3 regions of the Humibacter ginsengiterrae genome follow, and region 3 is predicted to be linked to each of the others. Evidence: predicted binding sites of a transcription regulator. Region 3 holds the regulator's gene; each other region holds the start of a gene.

Region 1 (6,045 bases), on a different contig from region 3:
ACCGAGGACTACGCCAAGCACATCGGCGAGTTCCCGCACCTGATCGTGAACCAGGCGCGCGTGCTCGACTACTTCGCCGAGGCTGCGGCGCACGGGCCAGGACGCATTCTGCCGGACTACGGCGTCGAGTTCCTCGGGCTCACCGTGCACGAAAGCGGCGAGTATCCGGTCGAGGTGCGCATCCGCTACGGCGCAGGCGAGCGGGAGGGCGAGGAGCGCACCGTGCGCGCGAAGTACGTCGCCGGTGGCGACGGCGCACGAAGCAGGGTGCGCGACGCGATCGGGCGCAAGCACCTCGGTGAGTTCGCGCGGCATGCGTGGGGCGTGATGGATGTCACGGTCAACACCGACTTCCCCGACTGGCGCATCAAGTGCGCGATCAATGCCGAGGCGGGCAACATCCTGCACATTCCGCGAGAAGGCGGTTACCTCTGCCGCATGTACATCGATCTCGGCGCGGTGGCCGATGACGACAACCACCAGGTTCGGAACACGCCGATCGACGCGATCATCGCGAAGGCGAACGAGATCCTGCATCCGTATTCGATCGACGTGAAGCAGGTCGCGTGGAGCAGTGTGTACGAGGTCGGGCACCGCGTCACAGACAAGTTCGACGACGTGCCGGAGGGGTCGGATCGCACCCCGCGCGTCTTTCTGATGGGGGACGCCTGCCACACGCACAGCGCCAAGGCCGGCCAGGGCATGAACGTGTCAATGCAGGACGGCTTCAACCTGGGCTGGAAGCTCGGCAACGTGCTCTCCGGCCGCAGCCCCGAGTCGCTGCTGGCGACGTACTCCGCCGAGCGGCAGCCTGTCGCGCAGGAGCTCATCGACTTCGACCGCGAGTGGTCGAGCCTGATGGCGCGCAAGCCGGAGGAGTTCGCGGACCCACAGGAGCTTGCGGACTTCTACGTGCGCACTTCGGACTTCCCGTCCGGGTTCCTCACCCAGTACAAGCCGTCGATGATCACCGGCGAGTCGACGCACCAGGAGCTCGCCGCTGGGTTCCCGATCGGCAAGCGCTTCAAGTCGGCGGAGGTGGTGCGGGTGTGCGACGGGAACATCCAGCACCTTGGCCACCATGCTCGTGCCGATGGACGGTGGCGCATATACGCGTTCGCGGATGCCGCGGCCGCGGGGGAACCGTCGGCTCTTACCGACTGGGCGGAATGGCTGCTGGATGCCCCGGACTCGCCGCTTCGGCGGTTCACTCCGTCGGACATCGATGTGGACGCTGTGTTCGATGTGAAGGCGATCTACCAGCAGAACTACGACGAGGTGGACACCGCGAAGGTGCCTGCCGTCTTCAGGCCGCAGACCGGTCCCTTCGGTCTGACCGACTGGGAGAAGGTGTACGCGTCCGGCCCGGGAGAGGACATCTTCGACTCACGTGAGCTTTCTCGAGACGGTGTCGTCGTTGTGGTGCGTCCGGACCAGTACGTCGCGCACGTTCTGCCGCTCACGGCGACCGACGAACTCGGGTCGTTCTTCGAGGGCGTGATGCTGGAACAGTCATCCGTTGTGCGCGAGGTTGTGGCGCCGTAGGCGTTTGCCCGCGGCAGGTCGCGTGCGGGAGGTCGCGCGGCGGGAGGTCTCGCGGCGGGTCGTGACGCGGCGCTCGCGTGCGGGAGGTCGCGCGGCGGGTCGTGACGCGGCGCTCGCGTGCGGGAGGTCGCGCGCGGCGGGTCGTCACGCGGGGATCGCGGGCGCGATATGTGGTTCATTCCCGGTAGCGGCCCCGTAGGCGGCGCCTTCAGGTCGTCGCGCCGCAGGTTGCGGCTGCAGTTGATCGTGCGGCAGATGCTTGCACCGCCAGCGGTTGGCGGCTACTTCACGCTGCCGGTAAGGTTGGCGGCTACTTCACGCCACCCGTAAGGACGCCTCGCGCGAACGTTGTCGCTCGTTCGCCTGGCGGCCGTCGCTTCGCGAGCCTTCGATGATGAGCCCAGCCAGATGACTTGGTGCTGAGTGCGATCGGGGCCTGTGACGGGTCGACGCTCTTCGGGGGCTTCAGGAAGTACTGGGCGCCGTCTCTGCCGATCTTCCAGCCGTTGTTGTGGAGCAGAAGATGGTGAAAACGACACAGCAAGACTCCGTCGGCGATGTCGGTCTTGCCGTGATCGGCGTACCATTCCTCGCTGTGGTGGGCCTCGGTGCTCCAGGGTGGTCGATCGCATCCCGGCCATACGCATCCTCCGTCACGCACCTTGAGAACGGTGCGCTGTCGGCCGTTGAACAGGCGGCTCTCACGGCCAAGATCGAGCACACTCCCGCCCCGGTCGGTGTGAATCTCGACGGTGCCGGCGTCGCAGAGGTGCGTCTCGACAACGGAAAGCGGAACAGCGTCGACGCTCCCCTCGAGGTGCCCGATGCCGAAGGCGACTCCCTGGGGAGCGTCGTCATCGCGGGTGACCATGACGCGGACGGCGGGCCGGTGCGTGCGCAGCGTGGTCGATGCATCCACCTCGGCGCCGCTGCGCAAGACATCCATGACCGTGTCGAGCGCCAACTGCTCATTGCTGCGCGGATCGGTCGTGAGCTCGTTCGACCAGCGGCGATCATCTTCTGAGACGAATCGAGGACCGCCCCTCCGTGGGCTCAGGGCCAGATCGAGGAGCTCTGTCACGAACACGCCGGACTCGTCGTCGAAAACAGCGTGAGCTGTCAACTGGCCGTCCTGATTGCGGCGCATGGTCCAGGAACGATTGTCATATCGGCGCTGCCACCGTTCACGTACGCCCTGCGGGTCGATCTCGTCGCGCTTGCGCCGCGCGAGGCCGAAGATCTCATCGACGTGCGCTGACTTCGCCTCCTCGACGAGCTCGCCCGCCGCGAGCCGCATGGTCTCGCCGTCGCAGGTCGAGCTCGGCTCACCGAGACCTCGCGCGAGCGCATCGCCGGCAGCAGGCGAAAGGATGCCCGCACTCACCGCAGCGACGATCGGGTGATTCCACGGCAATGGAGCGGGACTCGAGGCTGAGCCGTCACGATGGTCACCGGCGTCCCCCTGCGGTCCGTCACCGGCCGGTCCGTCACTCTCGACGCCAAGGACGCCTTCCGATCCCTCGGCCATTCGCAATGCTCGTTCGGCGGCATCCACCTCACCCATCGCTCCGCCCAGCCGCACCTGACGGGACGCCTCGCCCCGGCTAGCGCCGGTAAGCGACTGCACGAATCGCACTGCGTTCTGGTGGCCGTTCCGTTGCGCCAGCCCGGCATGCCCCAGCACTCTCTCGGATCGCTTCGCCGCGACTCCGGCCGCCGCAGTTAATACGGTGTCGAATTCCGCGCGGGCGCGGGAGGCATCCGTGATGAGCCTAGCCAGCACCTCATCGGCGAGCAGATCGATCGACTCGATCAGGGTGGGCTCTTCGGTGTTCGTCTGTGTCGTATCGCGGTCCTCACCTGTGGAATCGGTGCTAGCGAACGTCAAAGATGCACAGACACGAGAGGTCGTGTCCCTGAGCCGTTCGACGTTGGCGAGCATGCTTCCAATTTACCGCACACTGTCGAACGTAGCAACGACGGATGATGCCCCGTTGTGCGAAAGTACGGGCAAATACCAGCTGGGGACGGAGAGTCGGACCCGACTATTAATCGAACGTATCTTCGGTCACTGATCGCCGCAATCGGTGGCCCGGAGCGGGTAGCCGAAACGCGACCGACCCACGCGCCTGCGCCGTACCGTCCACCACTCCTCTGCGCGGTCGCCCGGCTACGTCGGTCCCGCGGTCAGCGGGCGGTGGCGCAGGCCTATCTCGCCGACGCGGGCAGGTCTCCATCAGACCTGCTCGCGTACAGCCTTATGACCCACTTCGGACCGAGGATGCCGTCATGGCTCGGCTAGCCGTAGGCGTCGCGCGACCCGTAGGCGTCACGTGACCCGTAGGCGTCATGCGACGCGGCGTGCTCGGTTCTTCCAGGAGAGGATCAAAGCCTCGAGCTGCCCGTTCGGGAGGTCGCGCGGGTGGTGCGCGAGCTCGTCCGCGAACTGCTGCTGCTCGACGTACGACAGGTTCTGCGCCCACGGGAACGCAGAGATCACCTTGGCGCGGGCATCCATGATCGGCTTCGCCTTGGCGCGGCTCGGGCGCTTACGGCGAGGGGTCGTGCTCGTGGAGGACTGCTCCGCGATACGGCTGGAGTTCTTCAACGATTCAGACATTTGTACCTATCAACACCACGAGGAGCAGTTTTATTCGGTTCATCCCAGTGATTTCGTCAGGTTTGTTCAGCATGCGTCCAAACGTGTTGAAGGCCAAGGGCTTGACTGCGCCGCCACTGCTCGTCGTGCGCAGGAGTGCGCCCCACCACTGCTTTTGCTGCTCAGCGGACAACGGGGGAGACTGGATGCCATGACACACCCGGCGGCTGCCGATGCGGCGTCCGATTCCCCCAGCACGAACAGCACCCCCGAAGCATCCGACCACCCGACGGATGCCGTCCCGAAGCCCGAAGAGCACGGGTCGACGGCCGAGCAGCCCGATGGGTTCACACTCTGGGCGGTGCTGCGACGAGACCCGCTGCGTCCGCTCAACCTCGAACAGACGAACGTGGAGTGGGCGGCGTCGGAACTCGCGTCCGCAGTGACCGAGGTCGAGGCCGATGGCGTCACGGTGCGCGGCTTCTACGACGTCTCGGGGCTGAAGGCGGACGCCGACATCATGATCTGGTTGCACGGACCGGTGGCCGAGCAGCTCCAGGCGGCCCTGCGGCGCCTCAAGCGCACGAAGCTGCTGAGCGACCTCCTCCCCACGTGGAACGCCATGGGCGTGCATCGCGGGGCCGAGTTCAACAAGGCCCACGTGCCCGCGTTCCTCAAGGGCATCGAGCCGCGGGAGTGGCTGACGGTCTATCCGTTCGTCCGCAGCTACGAGTGGTACCTTCTCCCCGACGCCGAGCGCAGTCGCATGCTCTCCGACCATGGCCGGAAGGGTGCGGCGTTCCGCTCGGTCCTGGCCAACACGGTCGCCGCTTTCGCACTCGGCGACTACGAATGGCTACTGCCGATGGAGTCAGACAATCTCGTCGATCTCGTCGACATGATGCGCGATCTCCGCGCGACGGATGCCCGCAGGCACGTGCGCAAAGAGGTCCCCTTCTACACGGGTCGGCGTATTCCTGTGACAGACATTCCCGAGGTCTTGCAATGACGACATACGACGCGATCCTGCTCTCCAGCTTCGGCGGCCCGGAGGGTCAGGATGACGTCATCCCGTTCCTGCGCAATGTGACGCGCGGGCGGGGCATTCCCGACGAGCGGCTCGAAGAGGTCGCCCATCACTACCGTCACCACGGCGGCGTGAGCCCCATCAACGAGCAGAACCGCCAGCTGAAGGCGGCGCTCGAGGCAGAGCTCGCCCGCCGAGGCATCGACCTGCCGATCCACTGGGGCAACCGCAACTGGAAGCCGTACTTCACAGATGCGGTGCGCGAGGCCCATGAAGCAGGTCACGACCGCCTGCTCGCCCTGGTGACCAGCGCCTACACGTCGTACTCCGGCGTCGGCCAGTACCGTGAGGACTTCGAGCGCGCGCTCGCCGAGAACGGGTTGACCGACACCATGTCGATCGACCGCATCCGCGAGTACTTCGACCACCCCGGATTCGTCACGCCCCTCATCGAGGGCGTCGAGTCCGCCGTCGCCGAGCTCACGACGGACACCGCAGACGGCGTAACGGATGCCGTCGCAAGAGACGACGTCCACATCCTGTTCGTGACGCACTCGATCCCGTCGGCCGCGGCCGAGGCATCCGGACCGCAGTTCGGCAAGGGCGGCGCATACGTCGCGCAGCACTGCGCCGTGGCGCACGCGATCTCGGATGCCGAGGCGCGTCATGCAGCAGTGCGTGCGGCCGAGCGTGCCGCGCAGGCGATCGGCGACGCCGTGCAGTCGGATGCGGGCCGGGCGGTCGCAGACATCCCCTGGTCGCTTGTGTACCAGTCGCGCTCCGGCGACCCTCGCACGCCGTGGCTCGAACCCGACATCAACGACGCCATCGCCGACCTCGCCGTCGACGGGCACACGAAGGCCGTCGTCATCGT
Region 2 (6,045 bases), on a different contig from region 3:
CCGAAGCCGCGGCCGCATCGTCACTTGCTCATCGGCGGCGCGTCGTCGGGAACGAGATATCCGCCGATCTGACGGAACAGCGTGTCGGACGAATTCGCGTAGTCGCCCTGGTCGTCGAAGGCGGCGGGAGTGAACGTGCAGGCGACGGCGATCGCGACCTTCTTGGACGGCAGATAGGCCTCCGTGGCGCTGTAGCCGCTGAGCAGAGGATTCTGCAGCATCCACGAGCCCGAGCGAACCACACCGAGGCCGTAGTTGTAGCCGGGAACCTGCGTGAAGCACGAACCGCCGCACACCGGCAGGTGGGTGCCGAAGCCGATCAGCTTCGAGTCGGTCATCGCGTGGAAACTCGCCTTCGACAGTAGCTTGCCGGTGCCGATCGCCACGGCCGTCGTCGTCATGTCGGTGATGTCGGTGGTCTCGGCCGCGCCGATCGGGGTACCCCACGCCGGGTTCCAGTACGTCGACTCCTCGTAGAACGGGCTGCCAGGGGCACGCCCAGCTGCACCCTTCGTTCGGAGCTGTATGCGTGCAGCGTCGGCCCGGGGAAGACCGCTGTCGAGTTCGCGACGGTGTTCTTCAGACCCATGGGATCGAGCACCTTCTGCTTCAGCAGCTGGTCGAGCGGCTTCTTGCCGATCATGGCGAGAATGTGACCCAGGATCATGAAGTTGGTGTGCGCGTAGCTCCAGTTCGTGCCGGGAGCGAACTCCATCGGCCGGTCGAACGCGTATTTGATGCGCTCATCGAACGTGAAGAGGTGGAACGGGTTCGTGTTGTACGCCGCCGTCCACCCCGGGTCGGTCTCGAAGTCGGGGTAGCCGGATGTCTGATTCGCGAGCATCTTGAGAGTCACCTTGTCGGCGTCCGGAAGCTCGGGCATCCACTTGTCGATCGTGTCATCGAGTGCGACCTTGTGCTCGTCCACGTACTGCAGAAGCAGGTTGCTGAGGTATTCGAAGGCGACGGCCCCGTTGCGGAACTGCATATCGGTCTTCGCCGGGACACCGGTCATCGAGTCCCCGAACGCCTGCATGGCCACGACCTTGCCGTTCACCGTCACTCGCACGATGACAGCTTTCAAGTGCTGCTGGGTCATGGCCGTGCGCACGAGCGACGCTATGCCTTCGGCCTGTTTGGAGTCCGGCGCCGATGAAGACCCGGTCGATGCCTTCGGCGCGGGCGACGCCGTGCAGGAGGTAAGCCCCGCGGCCGTCACCAGCGCGACGACAATGGCTGTTCCGATCCAGGCCATACGGGAGTGAACTCTCGCGACTGCCGGTTCTGGGTGCACCATGGCGGCTCCGCTCGTCGCAGAACGCTGCGGGAGCGGCTGCCCTTTTGACACTACGCGCCCGGACGGAGGACCGGTCGTGCGCATTCCGCTCCACAACGGGGGACACGCCTCGACGCTCGGTCGTCTCGATAAACTGTCGCAGCCCGCCCGCTTCGTCCCTTTCGCTGAGGAGTCCCTCCGTGCGCGTAACCATGCTCCGTGCCAAGATCCACCGCGCGACGGTGACCAGGGCTGACTTGCACTATGTCGGGTCCCTGACCGTGGATCGCGATCTCCTGGCCGCGTCTGGCATCCTCGTGGGAGAGAAGGTCACCGTGGTCGACATCGACAACGGTCAGCGGTTCGAAACGTATGTGATCGAGGGCGAGCCGGGCTCTGGCGTGATCGGTGCGAATGGTGCGGCCGCCCGGCTCGTCGCCCTCGGCGACCGGGTGATCATCATGGCCTACGGGTCGGTGAAGCTGTCGAAGGCATCCGGGGTGCGACCGAAGGTCATCATGGTGGATGCGCAGAACCGCGTGCAGCACACCGGCGAGGATGCCGCATTCCCCACGACGTATCCATCGTGATCGGCGACCGCGTCGATTGTGCAGCAGCTGACTCCACGCTGAGTCAGCGGATGCCCGGATAGGCTCGTCTCCATGCCCGACGAGCAGCGGAACGTGCCGACGCAGATCAACTTCGACATCCCGACGGAGGTCGAGGCGGGCAGTTTCGCGGACTTCGCCAGCATCTGGCACACCGACAGCGTGTTCGTGCTCGACTTCGCATCGTTGCGCGGTCCGGCGACCGAGACACTCGACGAAGACGGCGAACCGCAGCGCTCGGTGAACGCGAGGGTCGTGACCCGGGTGCGCATTCCGCCGGAGCAGGTGTTCGAGCTCGCGAAGGCGCTGACCCGCGAGCTCGAGCTCTGGGAGCAGCAGACCGGCAAGCGTTCGGGGCAGTAGCGCAACTGGCGGCGCCCGCTGTCAGCACCGGGGCACCCGGCCCGTCGGCTGGACCGGCGGCCCGTCAGGGGCAGTGCGTCAGGCCCGGTCGAATCGCTTTCCGTAGCCCTGCTTCGGCAGGATGCCGAAGATCACGCCGATCACCTGGCCGGCGAACGGAATGAGGGTGAGCAGGAACCACCATCCCGCCAGGTTCGCGTCGTGCAGCCGGCGCACCATCACGGCAATGGTCGGAACGATCACCGCAAGCACGTACAGCCCGAAAACGATGCCGATCACCGTGCTCCCCGTCGTCGGCCTCGGCGCGAACGGCCCCGCGAGGCCGTTCGCCATCTCGACACCGATTCCCGCGAGCAGGAACACGACGATGTTCAGCGCGTACGCCCACCAGAACTCGCTGCGACTCGCCCGACCATGGAACACGGCGTATTTCGCGAAGTACCGACCGATCGCATCCTGCGGCGTCGCTCGGTAGATCGGCTTGTCCGACGGATGCCTGCCCGCGGCGATCTCCGCCGCATCGACGGCATCCTGCGCGAAGTCGTCGGCCCCGGTGCTCACGATCACATGCTGCCACGAGCGTCAATCGATGACGCGAATCAGCTCCCACACGCCGAGGTCTGCGAGGCGCACATCGAACACGCGGGTGTCGCCGTCGTCACTCGTGCCCTGGAAGCGCCAGCCCTTCAGTGGCGTCGGCGGATGCGTGATCGCCGGACTCAGCGGAATGCCGGGCTCGGGCCCCAGCCGAGTCGGCGTATCGGTGACGCGGTAGCGACGGCCGGCCCAGAACATCCGTCTCGGAACGCCATCTTCATCGATCCAGACGGTGACGATGTCGGTGGTATGAGTGATGCTCACGGCAGACCTCCTCGCATAACAATCGAACACAACTTCGATGAAAGGAGAATAGATCGATTGCGCGCGACACGCCAAAGAGATCCTCCAGGCGGCGGCCCCTAGCATCGAGGGGTGCCTTCCACTATCGATGAGCTCCTGATCCTTGCCCGCACGATCGCCTGCGAGGCCGGCGATCTCGTGCACAGCCGGCGCGAGGAGGGTGTCGAGGTCGCGGCGACGAAGACGGCACCGGAAGACATCGTCACGGCGGCGGACCGCGAGTCCGAAGACCTCATCAGAGGACGCATCGCAGACGCCCGCCCCGGCGACGGCTTCTTCGGCGAGGAGAGCGACGCGAGCGCGAGCAGCAGCGGACTGACGTGGATCGTCGACCCGATCGACGGCACCGTCAACTACCTCTACGGCATCCCGGCGTACGCTGTCTCGATCGCCGTGGTGGAGGGCGACCCCGACCCGAACACGTGGCGCTCGCTGGCATCCGCCGTCGTCAATCCGGCCAGCGGCGAGGTGTATACGGCGAGTGCCGGCGGCGGCGCCTATCTCGGACGCAAGCGGCTGCAGGTGGCCACAGGCAAGCAGTTGTCGCTCGCCCTCGTCGGCACGGGCTTCTCGTACGACTCCCGCCGGCGCGGGCTGCAGGCCGAGGCGGTGAGCATGCTCATTCCGCGAGTGCGAGACATCCGCCGTATCGGTGCGGCCTCGCTCGACCTCTGCAATGTCGCGTCAGGGCGACTGGATGCCTACTACGAGAAGGGCCTCAAGCCCTGGGATCACGCCGGCGGCGCGCTCGTCGCCGCGGAGGCGGGCGCGAAGGTCGCCGGCCTGCACGGTGCGGAGGCGAGCCGCGCGCTGACGATCGCGGCGGAGCCGGGACTCTTCGCGCAGCTCGAGCCGATTCTGGACGAGATCGGCGTCGCCGACCGCTGAGCGGGCGTCAGCCCAGAATCCACACCGCCGTGTCTGCAGGCAGCTCGTGGTCGTCGAGGGGCTCGCTCGAGACGATCACGTCGCCCTCCGGAAGCGGAATGGATGCCCGCCCCAGGTTCGCCAGCACCGTCACGTCCCCGTTGCGGAACGCCACCACGTCGTCGCCGTAGCCCTCCAGCCACTCGAGTATCCCGCTGCCCAGCGAGCGTTCCTCTCGTTCGGCGAGCAGCAGTTTGTAGAGCGAGAGCGTCGAGTCGGGCTCGTCGCTCTCCGCGTCCCGCGCCATCGTCGCCCACTCGGCCGGCTGCGGCAGCCAGCTCTTCCCGCTGTCGCTGAACCCGTACGAGGGACCGGACGCCGTCCACGGGATCGGGACGCGGCATCCGTCGCGGCCGTAGCGTTCGCCGTGCGTGCGGAACCAGGTCGGATCTTGTCGTGCGGAGTCGGGCAGATCGATCACCTCGGGGAGCCCCAGCTCCTCGCCCTGATAAAGGTAGGCCGAGCCTGGCAGCGCGAGCATCACCGTGGTCGCGGCGCGGGCTCGCCGCAGCCCCAGCGCCTTGTTCGGGCGGTACGGCGTCTTCGGCCCGATCCCGTGGCCCTGCGGGCTCTCATCCGCGAGTCCGAAACGGGTCGGATGCCGGATCACGTCGTGGTTCGAGAGCACCCACGTGCTCGGGGCGCCGACACCGTTGAACGCGTCGAGCGATTCCTCGATGACTGCACGCAGAGCATCCGGATGCCACGGCGTCTCGAGGTAGGTGAAGTTGAACGTCTGCTGCATCTCGTCGGAGCGCACGTACCTGGCGAGCTTGGCGGGCGGGCTCACCCACGCCTCTCCGCACAGCGCTCGGTCGCCGTCGTACTCCGCCAGCACGTTGTGCCAGTCGCGGAAGATGGCGTGGCCGCCTTCCTGCGCCCACATCGGCGAGCCGGGCTCCTCATCGCTGATGTCGGGCTCGAGCGTCACGCTGGCGCCGCTCATCGAGCCGCCGCGCTGCTCGGGCGTGTAGTCCGGCAGGCCCTTCGCCTTGACCATGCCGTGCGCGACGTCGATGCGGAATCCGTCCACTCCGCGATCGAGCCAGAACCGCAGGATGCCGCGGAACTGCTCCCACACCCAGGGGCTCTCCCAGTTGAGGTCGGGCTGCGACGAGTCGAACAGGTGCAGGTACCACTGTCCAGGGGTGCCGTCCGGGTTCGTCGTGCGGCTCCAGGCGGGGCCCCCGAAGACCGACTCCCAGTTGTTCGGCGGAAGCTCGCCGTTCTCACCCTTGCCGTCGAGGAACCAGTAGTGGCTCCTCGCCTCGCTGCCCGGAGCGGATGCCAGCGCCTCTTGGAACCAGCGGTGATCGGACGACGTGTGGTTCGGCACCAGGTCGACGATGACGCGTAGCCCGAGGTCGTGGGCGGCCGCGAGCATCCGGTCGAAGTCGTCGAGCGTGCCGAACAGCGGGTCCACGTCGCAGTAGTCGGCGACGTCGTAGCCGGCGTCGCGCTGCGGCGACGTCATGAACGGGGAGAGCCAGACCGCGTCGACACCGAGGTCTTGCAGAGCGGGCAGGTGAGCGGTGATACCGGGCAGGTCGCCGAAGCCGTCGCCGTTGCTGTCCGCGAACGACCGCGGATACACCTGATAGATCACCGCTGTGCGCCACCACTCGTTGCCGGTGCTGGTCGGCGTCGCTGCGGTGTCGCTCTGCGGGCCGGTCGCTTCGTGCGGTGCCTCCGACATGGCTTCCTCCGTCGAAGGGGCCGTGTTCACCGTTGTATTCACCACTGATACGTCCTTGATTCGAGTCGTTGCATGCGTGTCCATCCATGCTCTCGCACGTGCCTGATGACCGGCGGCTGCCCTTCGGCCGGAACGTTGATAGGGTGATGGCGATCTACACGGGAGCCCTTGCAAGGGCTGAGAGGAAGCTGCCGCAGCTTCGACCGTAGAACCTGTCCGGACAATGCCGGCGAAGGAAGTAGGGCTCCTCCATGGATTCGATCCACCCATCGCAC
Region 3 (6,045 bases):
CTCAACGGACATCCGCGTTCCCGTTCGATCGAGCAGGACATCGACACCCTTCTTGCGAAACAGGCGCAGGGTGCGAACCTTGCGATCACCCAGCTGTTCTTCCACGCCGAGGACTACTTCGCCTTCGTCGAGCGCGCACGCCGCGCGGGCGTGACGCTGCCCATCCTGCCCGGCATCATGCCCGTGACCTCACCGGCGCGACTTCGCCGCATTCTGGAGCTGAACGGCGAGGACCTTCCAAGCGATCTCAGCATCCGCCTCGAAGTGGAACCCACCGACGAGGGCAGACGTGAGATCGGCATCGAGCATGCCGCCCAGCTCACGGAACGGCTCATCGCCGGCGGCGCCCCAGGCATCCACCTGTGCACGTTCAACCAGCCGCAGACGTCGCTCGCGGTGCTCGAGCGCTGCGGTCTGATCGACCCATCGGCGCTCGAGGAAGACTTCGCGGCGAAGACGGCAGTCGAGGCGATCACGACCATCCCACACCAGCAGGCCAGCAAACAGAAGGAAAGCGCATGACCTCCTCCACCTTCCCGACCGGCACGATCGTCGGGTACCCGCGCATCGGCCGTCGCCGCGAGCTCAAGAAAGCCGTCGAGGCGTTCTGGGCGGGCACGATCACCGCGGACGAGCTCGAGACGACGGCAGCGGGGCTCCGTCGTGCCACGCGCGACCGGTTGTCACGGCTCGGCCTCGGCAAGACCGACTCCGCCATTCCCGAGACATTCAGCTACTACGACCAGGTGCTGGATGCCGCGATCACACTCGGCGCGGTGCCCGCGCGTTTCGCGGGCCTGCAGGATGCCGATGGCCGCGTCGACCTCGCTGGCTACTTCACGATCGCCCGTGGTGCAGGCGACGACGCCCCGCTGGAGATGACGAAGTGGTTCGATTCGAACTACCACTATCTGGTGCCCGAGATCGCACCTGACGCGAGCTTCCGGCTGGCGTCCGATCGACTCGTCCGCGAGTTCGAAGAAGCGAAGGCCGACGGATACCTCACCCGCCCGGTCATCGTCGGACCGGTCACGTTCCTGGCGCTCAGCAAGCCGGCCGACGGTGCACCCGCGGACTTCCGGCCGTTGTCGCGGCTCGGGGACGTGCTCCCTGTCTACGCGCGGCTTCTTTCCGAGTTGAAGGCGGCGGGCGCCGAGTGGGTCCAGCTGGACGAGCCCGCTCTGGTGAGCGAGAGCCTCGACGACACCCGAGCCGACCTGCTCGCCGCAGCCCGCGTCGCCTACGAGGCGCTTGGCAGCGCGTCCGACCGGCCGAGCCTGTTGGTCGCGGCGCCCTACGGCAGTCTCGACGACGCCCTTGCGGTGCTCGCCGCCACGAACATCGAGGCGATCTCGCTCGACCTCGTGCGCGGAAGCATCCCGTCGCAGCTGGATGCCGACACGAAGGCGGCTCTGCGCGGTAAGACCGTGGTGGGTGGTGTGATCGACGGCCACAACGTCTGGCGCGGCGACCTGGAGGCCGCGTTCGGTGCCCTCGAGTCGTTGCTGGCGCTGTCGCCGAACCTCGCGGCATCCACCTCGACCTCGCTCCTGCACGTGCCGCACGACGTCGACGATGAGCCGGCGCTGGACGACGGGCTCAAGTCCTGGCTCGCGTTCGCCGACCAGAAGGTCGGGCAGGTCGCTACGCTGGCGCGCGGCCTGGAGGATGGGCACGAGGCGATCCAGGAGGAGCTGGCACAGGCGTCCGCCGCTCTTTCCGACCGGCTGGGTGCGCCCGGTGTGCGCGACGGGGCTGTGCGCGCTCGCGCCGAAGCGCTCACCGACGCGGACTTCCGGCGCGGTGACTACGCAGCCCGGCTCGCTGCTCAGGATGCCGCGCTCGGTCTCCCGCTGCTGCCCACGACCACGATCGGCTCGTTCCCGCAGACCGGCGACATCCGGCGCGCACGTGCACAGTTCGCGAAGGGCATCATCACCGAGGCGGAGTATCTCGGGCTCATGCAGGCGGAGATCAAGCGCGTCGTCGATCTGCAGGAGGAGATCGGCATCGACGTCATCGTGCATGGCGAGCCGGAGCGCAACGACATGGTGCAGTACTTCGCCGAGAACCTCGACGGCTTCGCGGTGACGCAGAACGGCTGGGTGCAGTCGTATGGAAGTCGTTGCACCCGGCCGTCGATTCTTTGGGGAGACGTGTCTCGCCCGAAGCCGATCACGGTCGAATGGTCGACCTACACCCAGTCGCTGACCGATAAGCCGGTGAAGGGGATGCTCACCGGCCCGGTCACGATTCTCGCCTGGTCGTTCGTGCGCGACGACCAGCCGCTCGGCGACACGGCACGGCAGGTCGCGCTCGCGTTGCGCGATGAGATCGCCGATCTCGAGTCCGCGGGGATCCGGATCGTGCAGGTGGACGAGCCCGCGTTGCGCGAGCTGCTCCCGCTCAAGAAGAAGGATCAGGCGGACTACCTCGACTGGTCGGTCGGCTCGTTCCGTCTCGCCACGAGCGGTGTCGGCGACGCGACGCAGATCCACACCCACCTGTGCTACTCCGAGTTCGGCGTCGTCATCGACGCGATCCGCAACCTGGATGCCGACGTGACCAGCATCGAGGCTGCGCGCAGCCGCATGGAGGTGGTCGACGACATCAAGGCCAGCGGCTTCGACCACGGCATCGGCCCCGGTGTATACGACATCCACTCTCCGCGCGTGCCGTCGGTGGGTGAGGTCACCGAGCTGCTTGAGAAGGCCTTGGGCGGTATTCCGGAGCGGCAGGTATGGGTGAACCCGGACTGCGGTCTCAAGACGCGTGGATACGACGAGACGGTCGCGTCGCTGAAGAACATCATCGAGGCGACTCGGGCGGTTCGCGAGAAGCAGCCGGCGTAGTGAACGACGGCGGATGCCGACGGCTGCCGTCAGCCGCTGGCATCCGCCGTAAGTACGCGGTCGAGCTTCGCGAACGTTCGTCTCCGGTTCTGCGCGTAATCGTGCTCGGAAGCGCCGCGGAGCTCGCCGTGCACGAACCGCATCGCGGTGCCGTGTACATCCGGCGCGAACTCGACGGTCACGTGCACCGACGACACGGCCGAGTTGCCCGCGGGTGTGATCAGACCGCGCGCAGCACGGCGACGACCTTGCCCACCACGTCGGCGAAGTCACCGAGGATCGGTTCGTATGCCGAGTTGCGCGGCAAAAGCCAGGTGTGTCCGTCCCGTTGCCGGAAGACCTTGACGGTGGCCTCCCCGTCGAGCATCGCCGCGACGATGTCGCCGTTCTCCGCAGTCTTCTGCTGCCGCACTACTACCCAGTCGCCATCGCAGATCGCGGCGTCGATCATCGACTCGCCCTGAACCTTCAGCATGAACAGCTCGCCGTTGCCAACGAGTTGCCGGGGGAGCGGGAATACTTCCTCGACCTGTTGTTCCGCCGTGATGGGAACACCGGCGGCGATTCGGCCCACCATGGGCACCATGGTGGCGTCACCGACCGGGATCGACGTCTCGAAGTCCGTTGAGGCTTCGGCGCGCCCCGTGCCCTCTGGCAGGTCGATCAGCACCTCGAGCGCGCGAGGCCGGTTCGGGTCGCGGCGCAGGTATCCGCTCAGCTCGAGCTGACCCAGCTGATGAGCCACGCTGGAGAGCGACGCGAGTCCGACCGCGTCGCCGATCTCACGCATGCTGGGCGGATACCCGCGCTTGCTCACCGAACGCTGGATGACCTCGAGAATCGCGCGCTGCTTATCGCTGAGGTTCTTGCGCCGCCGCGTGCGCGGCTTCTCCACGCGGCTACCGCGGGCAGCTGAGCCCGCTACGGCCGCGGCAGAGGACTGCCGGCCATCGTGCTGTGGGCCATCGACGTCGGTCAACGTGCTCTTCCTCTCGTCATCGGCGGTCTGCGCTGCTCCTGGGGAGAGATCCGCCGAGGTGATACCCGGTCTACGACGAACGTTTCGAACGTCTCCTGCGGCGAATGCCCCGGGCCTCTCGTAACGAATGTCGGTGGTGCGTGTTGAGGTGTTCCTGACAGATCGAAACTCTATCCGGGTTTCGGCCTGGATCGGCGACTTTGTTCGAGCGTGTTGACAACTCGAACGAGGCAGATCCGAACATACCGTTGAAATCCGCGAGAATCGAAGATAGGTTCGGAACACGGGTTCGAGACTGAAGGGAGACGGTCATGACGACCATCGCACTGGCGCACTCCGCCCGAAACATTCCGGCTGCGCCCGTCCGTCTTCGCGCAGCGGCCGATGCCCGGCCCTCGCGCGTTCGCACTCGCCTCACGCGTCGTGGCCGCGTCGTGCTGTCGGCGCTCATCGTTCTGCCGCTCCTCGTCGGCGGCGGGGCCCTGCTTGCCAGCGGCGGCGCCATGGCGGGCATCCAGTCCCCGAGCGCGTCGTTCCATCACCTGACGGTGCAGCCGGGCGAGTCGCTGTGGAGCATCGCGGAGCGTGTGGCCCCGCGCAGCGACCCGCGTGACGTGGTCGCCGCGTTCGTGGACCTGAACGGATTGTCGTCGAGCACGATCCAGGCAGGAGAGCAACTGGCGATCCCGCATGAGTTCGACGAATCGAGCCGGTGACAGGTCGCCCTAGCATTGACGAGTGATCTCGTTCTCCGACCTCCCGCTCCGTGATGATCTGCGCGGCAAGTCGCCGTACGGCGCGCCGCAGTCTCCTGTGCCCGTCGCACTGAACGTCAACGAGAACACCCATCCGATTCCGGACGACGTCGTGGCAGACATCCTCCAGTCGGTCGGTACGGCGCTGAAGGGCGCGAACCGCTATCCGGACCGGGAGTTCTTCGAGTTGCGCGAGGCGCTGGCCGGCTACTTGGGCCATGGTCTGGATACCTCCAACATCTGGGCGGCGAACGGCTCCAACGAGGTGCTGCAGCAGATTCTGCAGGCGTTCGGCGGCCCCGGACGCAGCGCACTCGGCTTCGCGCCGACCTATTCGATGTATCCCCTGCTCGCCGCCGGCACGGGTACCGAGTGGATCGCCGTTGATCGCGAGCCGGACTTCGTCGTCACCCCCGACCACGCGGCCGCCGCAGTTCTGGAGCACCGTCCGGACGTCGTCATCCTGTGCGCACCGAACAATCCGACCGGAACCCCGCTCGAGCTGGACGTCGTCGAAGCGGTCTACGACGTGACAGACGGCATCGTGGTCGTCGACGAGGCGTACCAGGAGTTCATGCCCGAGGCTGCGCCTAGTGCGCTGACGCTGCTTCCCGGTCGTGAACGGCTGATTGTTTCTCGCACGATGAGCAAGGCGTTCGCTTTCGCCGGTGTGCGGCTCGGGTATCTCGCGGCCGACCCCGCCGTAGCAGATGCCCTTCGTCTCGTACGGCTGCCGTATCACCTGTCGGTTCTGACGCAGGCGGCCGCAGTGGCCGCTCTGCGGCACTCCGGCGAGATGCTCGCGACGGTGCACGACATCGTCGTTCAACGAGACCGGATCGCATCACGACTGGCGGAGCTCGGCTTTGCCGTGCACGACTCCGGCAGCAACTTCGTGCTGTTCGGCGGTGTGGACGACCCGCACGCGATGTTCCTCGCGCTGAAGGAGCGGGGCATCCTGGTGCGCGACGTCGGCATCCCCCATCACCTGCGCGTGAGTGCCGGCACGGAGGCGGAGACCACGGTCTTCCTCGATGCCATGGCCGAGCTGACTGCGGCACCGGCGTCCGCGACGACGGCGAGCACGGCCACCTCGCTCAATTAGGCTTGACGGCATGAGCAGCCGCAGTGCGAGCATCCGCCGCGAGACCAGCGAGTCGAGCATTGAGCTGTCGCTCGATCTGGACGGCACGGGCCGCAGCAGCGTGCACACGACGGTGCCCTTCTACGACCACCTGCTCACCGCGTTCGCCAAGCACTCGCTCACCGATCTGACGGTGCGTGCCAAGGGGGACATCGAGATCGACGTACACCACACCGTGGAAGACGTCGGCATCGTCCTCGGGCTGGCGATCAGGGATGCCCTGGGCGACAAGTCCGGCATCTCGCGCTACGGCGACGCGACGGTGCCGCTCGACGAGGCGCTCGTGCAGGCAGTGGTCGATATCTCCGGGCGGCC

Evidence for each region. Region 3 encodes LexA, which represses DNA repair genes until DNA is damaged. Its sites were predicted from a motif close to TCGAACANNTGTTCGA; they were not measured.
Region 1: ACYVII_RS12105 (HNH endonuclease signature motif containing protein) is a predicted target of LexA. The motif match lies at 3,598-3,613, and genes of this name have one in related genera.
Region 2: ACYVII_RS16645 (DUF6504 family protein) is a predicted target of LexA. The motif match lies at 3,131-3,146, and genes of this name have one in related genera.

Annotation. Positions count from the first base shown of each region.
Region 1 is NZ_BAAGWY010000009.1:78,817-84,861, forward strand. Features, by position in the region: gene ACYVII_RS12100 (FAD-binding monooxygenase) at 1-1,545, shown strand, start outside; gene ACYVII_RS12105 (HNH endonuclease signature motif containing protein) at 1,856-3,487, opposite strand; gene ACYVII_RS12110 (hypothetical protein) at 3,893-4,165, opposite strand; gene ACYVII_RS12115 (hypothetical protein) at 4,158-4,337, opposite strand; gene hemQ (chlorite dismutase family protein) at 4,356-5,153, shown strand; gene ACYVII_RS12125 (ferrochelatase) at 5,150-6,045, shown strand, end outside.
Region 2 is NZ_BAAGWY010000017.1:13,031-19,075, reverse strand. Features, by position in the region: gene ACYVII_RS16670 (hypothetical protein) at 21-401, opposite strand; gene ACYVII_RS16665 (serine hydrolase domain-containing protein) at 398-1,255, opposite strand; gene panD (aspartate 1-decarboxylase) at 1,489-1,866, shown strand; gene ACYVII_RS16655 (DUF3467 domain-containing protein) at 1,939-2,247, shown strand; gene ACYVII_RS16650 (DUF805 domain-containing protein) at 2,326-2,808, opposite strand; gene ACYVII_RS16645 (DUF6504 family protein) at 2,830-3,108, opposite strand; gene ACYVII_RS16640 (inositol monophosphatase family protein) at 3,220-4,035, shown strand; gene ACYVII_RS16635 (glycoside hydrolase family 13 protein) at 4,043-5,770, opposite strand; TPP riboswitch at 5,919-6,025, shown strand; gene thiC (phosphomethylpyrimidine synthase ThiC) at 6,022-6,045, shown strand, end outside.
Region 3 is NZ_BAAGWY010000002.1:480,912-486,956, forward strand. Features, by position in the region: gene ACYVII_RS04760 (methylenetetrahydrofolate reductase) at 1-522, shown strand, start outside; gene metE (5-methyltetrahydropteroyltriglutamate--homocysteine S-methyltransferase) at 519-2,852, shown strand; gene ACYVII_RS04770 (hypothetical protein) at 2,882-3,049, opposite strand; gene lexA (transcriptional repressor LexA) at 3,073-3,747, opposite strand; gene ACYVII_RS04780 (LysM peptidoglycan-binding domain-containing protein) at 4,143-4,547, shown strand; gene ACYVII_RS04785 (histidinol-phosphate transaminase) at 4,570-5,691, shown strand; gene hisB (imidazoleglycerol-phosphate dehydratase) at 5,702-6,045, shown strand, end outside.